2 regions of the Streptomyces sp. NPDC127038 genome follow, and region 2 is predicted to be linked to the other one. Evidence: riboswitches for the same ligand, from Rfam matches in the RefSeq annotation. Region 2 holds a riboswitch; the other holds the start of a gene.
The links. Region 2 has a riboswitch for cobalamin ahead of ACFWI4_RS34905 (ribonucleoside-diphosphate reductase subunit alpha). Riboswitches for the same ligand answer to the same signal wherever they lie in the genome.

Region 1 (3,398 bases), on a different contig from region 2:
CGGGCGCCCTCGGGGGTCACATGTCCTGGCAGGCCTTGGTCTTGAACTCCGCGACGGACACGGCTCTGGTGGTTTCGTCGCCGTTGTCCGAGACCGTGTCGTACAGGATCCGTCCCGGCGAGAGCCGGCTCCGGTCGGCCGAGGTGAAGGAAATACTGCCCGACGACGACGAGTTGTCGTTCGTCCACCCGTAGAGCGTGTAGGTGGTCCTGGAGGCGAGCGGGCCGAGGGGTTTGGTCGCGGTCCAGCCGGCGGCGGGAGCTTGGAGCGGCCAGGTGGTCAGACCGTGCGTGAGTGGAGGGCGGGCGGTCCATGAGCCGACCGTCACCGTCTTGTCGGCGTGGGGGTCGTCCACGTAGAGCGTCGCGCCGTCGATCCGGTGTCCGCACACCATCATGACGCCGATCAGATGGCCGTCGCCGGTCACGGAGACGCCGGCGACGGCGTCCACGGGAACCGTGCACCCGGACGTCGTGGCCAGGACCGCGGCCGTGACGACGGCTCCGGCGAGACAGCGGAACCCTGAACGCGCGGTGGTCGACCTCATGGCGGACCCCTCCCCCGGGACGCGTACCGTCCTCTGCTCAGAGGTTAGGGCGCGACCGGCCTCCGGCCGCAGGACGCCGTCCACTCGTTGTGCGCTCGTTGCCGCCCCGTAGTCGCGGGACGTCTCGCCCGCTCATCGCGTCCTCCGGGGCGGGGTGAACACGTACAGGTCGAGGATGTCGGGGCAGGGAGCGACACCGGGGCCGCCGGCCCGGACCCAGTCGGTGATGTCCGCGGTGGCCTCGGCGTCGTTGACGAGGCCGAGCCAGACGGGTCGGGCTCCGGCGGCACGCGCGGCCGCCGAAGGCTGGACGACGATCACGTTGGCGTGTTCGCACACATCGAGGCAGGCCGAGACCCGTACCGGCACCTGCTCGGACAGCCGCGCGAGCTGCCGTTCGTGATCCACGCCGGTGACTTTCGGGGTTCCGCAGCAGCAGTCCCGGCAGACGACGACCCGGCACGGCGCCGGTTCGGCGGCGACGCGCTTCTCGTCGCGGCGGTCGTCGGACACCGCATGCGATTCGGGGGTACGGGCTGGAACGGGGGTGCGGGCCGCGCCCGAGGTGGGGGCCGAGCCGGGTGTACGGGGCGAAGCGGGAGTTCGGAGCATGGGCATGCCTCGGGGGTCGGGGCTCGTACGCGGAGCCGGCCTACAGGGCCTCCGGGGGACGGAGGTGCCAGCAGGTCTTCGGACTCGGGTTCGTCCGGACGGGACGCCTTCCCGGTCTCCCAGTGGCGCAGTGCCCCGCCCGTCCCCCTCACCGCTGCGCGTCAGCTCCGGATTCGCACCGGATTCCCTGACCACGGATGTGGTTCGACTGGCCCGTCGAGGTTATCAAGTCCCGTTCGCTGCCCGGATGACGGAGGTTCCGCGCCCTTCGCGCGCGACGAACCCGTAGGGTGGCGTACGCAGCTGGTTCGCCCCGTCCGCCAGGCGGGATGCGTCGCAAGAGGGAACCCGGTGGGAATCCGGGACTGCCCCGCAGCGGTGAGTGGGAACGACCGCCGTCATACGCACTGGGTCCGACGTACGGGATCCGGGAAGCGACGGCCAGTAGGTGTCTCGTACGACCTCGTACGACGGGACGTGCCCGCGAGTCCGAAGACCTGCCAACTGCCCGCGCCCGAACCACTCGTGCGCGGACATCCCGGTGACCTCGAGGGCGGGTCGGCGACACACCAGACGGACGGCCGCGCCCTGCGCGCGAGGTCGGCACCGTCCGGTTCCGTCACCCCTTCGCGCTCTCGTCCCGTCTCCGGGATCTCAGGGATTCATCTCGCGAAGGAGATCTCCGTGACCACCGAGCCCGCAACCGCGGCAGCACGGTCCACCGTGTACGGCTACCCCCGCCAGGGAGCGAACCGGGAACTGAAGAAGGCGATCGAGGGCTACTGGCGGGGCCGGGTCACCGCCGACGCCCTGCGCAGCACGGCGGCCGGCCTGCGCCAGGGCAAGTGGCGGCGGCTCGCCGAGGCAGGCATCGACGAGGTGCCCACCGGCGACTTCTCGTACTACGACCATGTGCTGGACACCACCGTCATGGTCGGCGCGATCCCCGCACGGCACAGGGAGGCCGTCGCGGCCGACCCGCTCGACGGCTACTTCGCCATGGCCCGCGGCACCCAGGACGTCGCTCCGCTGGAGATGACCAAGTGGTTCGACACCAACTACCACTATCTGGTCCCCGAACTCGGCCCGGACACGGTGTTCTCGGCCGACGCGGCCAAGCAGGTCGCGGAACTGGAGGAGGCCGTCGCACTGGGCCTCACCGCCCGGCCCGTCCTGCTCGGTCCGGTCACCTTCCTGCTGCTGGCCAAGCCCGCACCGGGCGTGTCCGCCGACTTCGACCCCCTCACCCTGCTGGACCGGCTGCTCCCGGTGTACGCCGAGGTCCTCGCGCTCCTGCGCGCCGCGGGTGCCGAATGGGTCCAGCTGGACGAGCCCGCTCTCGTCCAGGACCGCACCCCGGCGCAGCTGAACGCCGTCGGCCGCGCCTACCGCGGCCTCGGCGCCCTCACCGACCGGCCCAAGCTGCTGGTCGCCTCCTACTTCGACCGGCTCGGCGAGGCGCTGCCGGTGCTCGCCAAGGCCCCGGTCGAGGGTCTGGCCCTCGACTTCACCGGACCGGCCGCGGCCAACCTCGACGCCCTCGCGGCGGTGGGCGGCCTGCCCGGCAGGCGTCTGGTCGCCGGTGTCGTCGACGGCCGCAACATCTGGGTCAACGACCTGGAGAAGTCGCTGTCCACGCTGGGCACCCTGCTCGGGCTGGCCGGCCGCGTCGACGTGTCCGCGTCCTGCTCCCTGCTGCACGTCCCGATCGACACCGCCCCGGAACGGGACGTCGAACCGGGCATCCTGCGCTGGCTCGCCTTCGCCGAACAGAAGACGCGTGAGGTCGTCACCCTGGCCAAGGGGCTCGCCCAGGGCACCGGCGCGATCGCCGCCGCCCTCTCCGCCAACCGCGCCGACCTCGCCTCCCGTACGAACTCGCCCATCACGTTCGCCCCGGAGGTACGGGCCCGCGCCGCGGCCGTCACCGAGGCCGACGCCCGCCGCGCGGCGCCGTACGCGGAACGCTCCGCGGCCCAGCGCGCGCACCTGCGCCTCCCCCTGCTCCCGACGACGACCATCGGCTCCTTCCCGCAGACGGACGAACTGCGGGCCGCCCGGGCCGATCTGCGCGCGGGCCGCATCGGCACCGTCGGCTACGAGGAGCGGATCAGGACCGAGATCCAGGAGGTCGTCGCCTTCCAGGAGAAGACGGGCCTGGACGTCCTCGTGCACGGGGAGGCCGAGCGCAACGACATGGTCCAGTACTTCGCCGAGCAGCTCACCGGATACCTCGCCA
Region 2 (3,398 bases):
GAGGTTGACCGAGCCCAGGTTGCAGACCGCCGTCTCGCCGTCGTCCGTGACCTCCAGGATCTCGGTGCACAGGTTCGAGGAGTGGACGGTGTGGCCCGGCTCCGCCGTCTGGTTGGCGGTCCGGTTGGCGGCGTCCTTGAACGTCATCCAGCCGTTGCCGGTCTGCGCGAGGGTGCGCATCATGCGGCCGTAGAGGTCGCGGGCCGGGATGGTCTTGCGGGCGAGGCCCGCCTCCTCGGCCTTGCGGTAGGCCGCGTCGAACTCGTCGCCCCACAGGTCGACCAGTTCCGGCACGTCGGCGGGGGAGAACAGCGACCAGACGCCGTCCTCGTTCACCCGGCGCATGAACTCGTCCGGGATCCAGTGCGCGAGGTTCAGGTTGTGCGTACGCCGGGCGTCCTCACCGGTGTTGTCGCGCAGCTCCAGGAACTCCTCGATGTCGGAGTGCCAGGTCTCCAGGTAGACCGCGGCCGCGCCCTTGCGCCGGCCGCCCTGGTTCACCGCGGCCACCGAGGCGTCGAGCGTCTTCAGGAACGGGACGATGCCGTTGGAGTGCCCGTTGGTGCCGCGGATCAGCGAACCGCGGCTGCGGATGCGGGAGTACGAGAGACCGATGCCGCCGGCGTGCTTCGACAGCCGCGCCACCTGGTGGTAGCGGTCGTAGATGGAGTCCAGCTCGTCCAGCGGGGAGTCGAGGAGGTAGCAGGACGACATCTGGGGGTGCCGCGTACCGGAGTTGAAGAGCGTGGGGGAGGACGGCAGGTAGTCGAGGCGGCTCATGAGCCGGTAGAGCGCCGCGACCTCGTCCACCGAGCGGACGGTGTCGTCCTCCGCGAGACCGGAGGCCACCCGCAGCATGAAGTGCTGGGGGGTCTCGACGACCTTGCGCGTGATCGGGTGCCGGAGCAGATAGCGGGAGTGCAGCGTGCGCAGGCCGAAGTAGCCGAAGCGGCCGTCGCCCTCGGCGTCGATCAGCGTGTCGAGACGGTCCGTGTGCAGTTCCACGAACGCAGCCGTACGGTCGGCGATCAGGCCCTCGCGGTGGCCGACGGCGACCGACTCGGAGAAGGTGGTGACGCCCTGGGAGGCGGCCTCGGCGGCGATGGTGACCGCGAGCAGGCGGGCGGCGAGCCGGGAGTAGGCGGGGTCCTCGGCGATGAGACCCGCGGCCGCCTCGGTGGCCAGTTCGCGCAGCTCGGCCTCGTCGGCACGGGCGGACCGGCCGCGCAGCGCCGCGGCGGCGACCCGGCCGGGGTCGGCGTCGGGGAGGTCGGCGGTCAGCTCCGTCAGGGTACGCAGCAGCACGGTTCCGGGACCGTCGGTCTCCACCGGGGCCTGCTGCGCGGTCACTGAAGCCGGATCGGCTGGCGCGATGGTCACGTGTGGCTCTCCTCGCTCGGCACGGGGCCTCACGGGCGGGTGCGGGGCACACGGGAGCGCTTTCGGGCACAGCGCACCGCGTCCACCGGCCCATTCCGCGAGGCCCGGACGTCGTCGGCACCCGGGCCGGACGGCCGGGGCGCGCTGTCGGCAGGTCCTCGGACTGACGCGAGTACGGGCACACGCAGACGCGAACACGCACAAGTACACCGTTGCGGGACAGTTCCGGATTCGCACCGGATTCCCCTGCGGCGACAGCGACCATGAGCATACATCTTGTGCCGGGCTTCGGGACTGCCCCCACATGTTGTGTCCGCTTGGTGTCCCGGGGCGCTACGGAGTGTGCCGGAACGCCAACTCGTAGGTGAGCAGCCGGATGTCGTCGAGCTCCGGGAGGGGGTTCCAGTCGCGCTCCGGGGTGCGGGTGAAGCCGAGGCGCTCGTAGAGCCGGTGGGCTCCGTGCATGGTGCGCTGGGTGGACAGCACGAGCCGCGTGCAGCCCTCCAGGGCCCGTGCGCGGGCGACGCAGGCGCGTACGAGGGCCTCGCCCGCACCCCGGCCGCGCGCCTCGCGCGCGACCGCCAGCATCCGGATCTCGGCCTCCCCTGGGCGCGCGAAGTCGGCCATGGGGCCGGCGTCCGCCACGAAGGTCACACTGCCGAGCACCCGGTCCCCCTCGACGGCCGCGAGCACCTCGGCGACGGCCGCCCGTCCCTCGACGTCCCGCAATTTTCCGAGGTACGCGTCGCTCTCGCCGAAGTCGAGCAGCCCGTCCCCGAGATAGGCCCGCGCCGCGATCTCGCCGACGACGGGGTACTCCTCGGGCCGCGCCGGCCGGATGACGATGTCCATGCGGGCGAGTGTGCCCGACCGGCACGGCGACGGGCCGCCGGTTTTTTCACCGGCGGCCCGTCGTTCACGGCTGTCGCGGGACCCGGCCCGCAGGCGGGGGACCCGGTACCCGGTGTCTCCTAGTGGCTCGCATCCGCCGTGGCCGGCGGGAGTTCCGTCTCGACCCCGGGGTCGCCCGCGTCGGCCGTGTAGTCCCCCGGAGAGGTCTCGTCGACGCCGTCCGGGGCCTTGAGCGCCCGCAGGGCGAAGGTGAGGACGACGGCGACGGCCGCGTTCAGGACGAACGCCGTCAGCCCGATGTAGCCGATCTCCCCGATGCCGGGGATCTCCTTCGAGCTGCCGCCGAAGTGCTTCTGGGTCGGGGAGGCCACCCCGTAGGCGGCGATCGTGCCGTAGAGCATGCCGACCGCCCAGCCGGCCAGCAGCGCCCAGCGGTGGAACCAGCGGGTGAACAGACCGCCGACCAGCGAGGGGAAGGTCTGGAGGATCCAGATCCCGCCCAGCAGCTGGAAGTTGATCGCGACGGTCTTGTCCATGGTCAGGACGAAGACCAGGGCGCCGACCTTCACCAGGAGCGAGACCAGCTTGGAGACCCTGGTCTCCTGCCGCGGGGTCGCGGCCGGATTGATGAAGTCCTTGTAGATGTTGCGGGTGAACAGATTCGCGGCCGCGATCGACATGATGGCCGCCGGGACGAGCGCGCCGATGCCGATGGCGGCGAAGGCGACGCCCGCGAACCAGTCGGGGAACATGTCCTCGAAGAGCTGGGGGATGGCCAGCTGGCCGTTGGTGACCTTCACCCCGGCCGCGATCGCCATGAACCCGAGCAGCGCGAGCAGGCCCAGCATCAGCGAGTACAACGGCAGGATCGTGGTGTTGCGGCGGATCACCTCCCGGCTGCGGCCGGACAGCGTCGCGGTGACCGAGTGCGGATACATGAACAGCGCCAGCGCCGAACCGAGCGCGAGCGTGGCGTACGTCCACTGGCCGGCCTGGGCGGGGACGAGCCCGCCGGCGCCCGCGGCCGTGTACTTGGCGCCCGCCGCCTTGAAGATCTCGTCGAAGCCGCCGAGTTTGATCGGGATGTAGATGATCGCCACCGCGATCACGATGTAGATCAGCGTGTCCTTCACGAACGCGATCAGCGCGGGCGCCCGCAGCCCCGA

Region 1: another riboswitch for cobalamin. It lies ahead of metE (5-methyltetrahydropteroyltriglutamate--homocysteine S-methyltransferase); the one in region 2 lies ahead of ACFWI4_RS34905 (ribonucleoside-diphosphate reductase subunit alpha).

Annotation. Positions count from the first base shown of each region.
Region 1 covers NZ_JBHXDQ010000020.1:11,002-14,399, reverse strand. Annotated here, with positions in the region: gene ACFWI4_RS16595 (hypothetical protein) at 17-547, opposite strand; gene ACFWI4_RS16590 ((2Fe-2S) ferredoxin domain-containing protein) at 680-1,060, opposite strand; cobalamin riboswitch at 1,211-1,387, opposite strand; cobalamin riboswitch at 1,447-1,679, shown strand; gene metE (5-methyltetrahydropteroyltriglutamate--homocysteine S-methyltransferase) at 1,844-3,398, shown strand, end outside.
Region 2 covers NZ_JBHXDQ010000073.1:38,700-42,097, reverse strand. Annotated here, with positions in the region: gene ACFWI4_RS34905 (ribonucleoside-diphosphate reductase subunit alpha) at 1-1,380, opposite strand, end outside; cobalamin riboswitch at 1,512-1,661, opposite strand; gene ACFWI4_RS34900 (GNAT family N-acetyltransferase) at 1,714-2,232, opposite strand; gene mctP (monocarboxylate uptake permease MctP) at 2,352-3,398, opposite strand, start outside.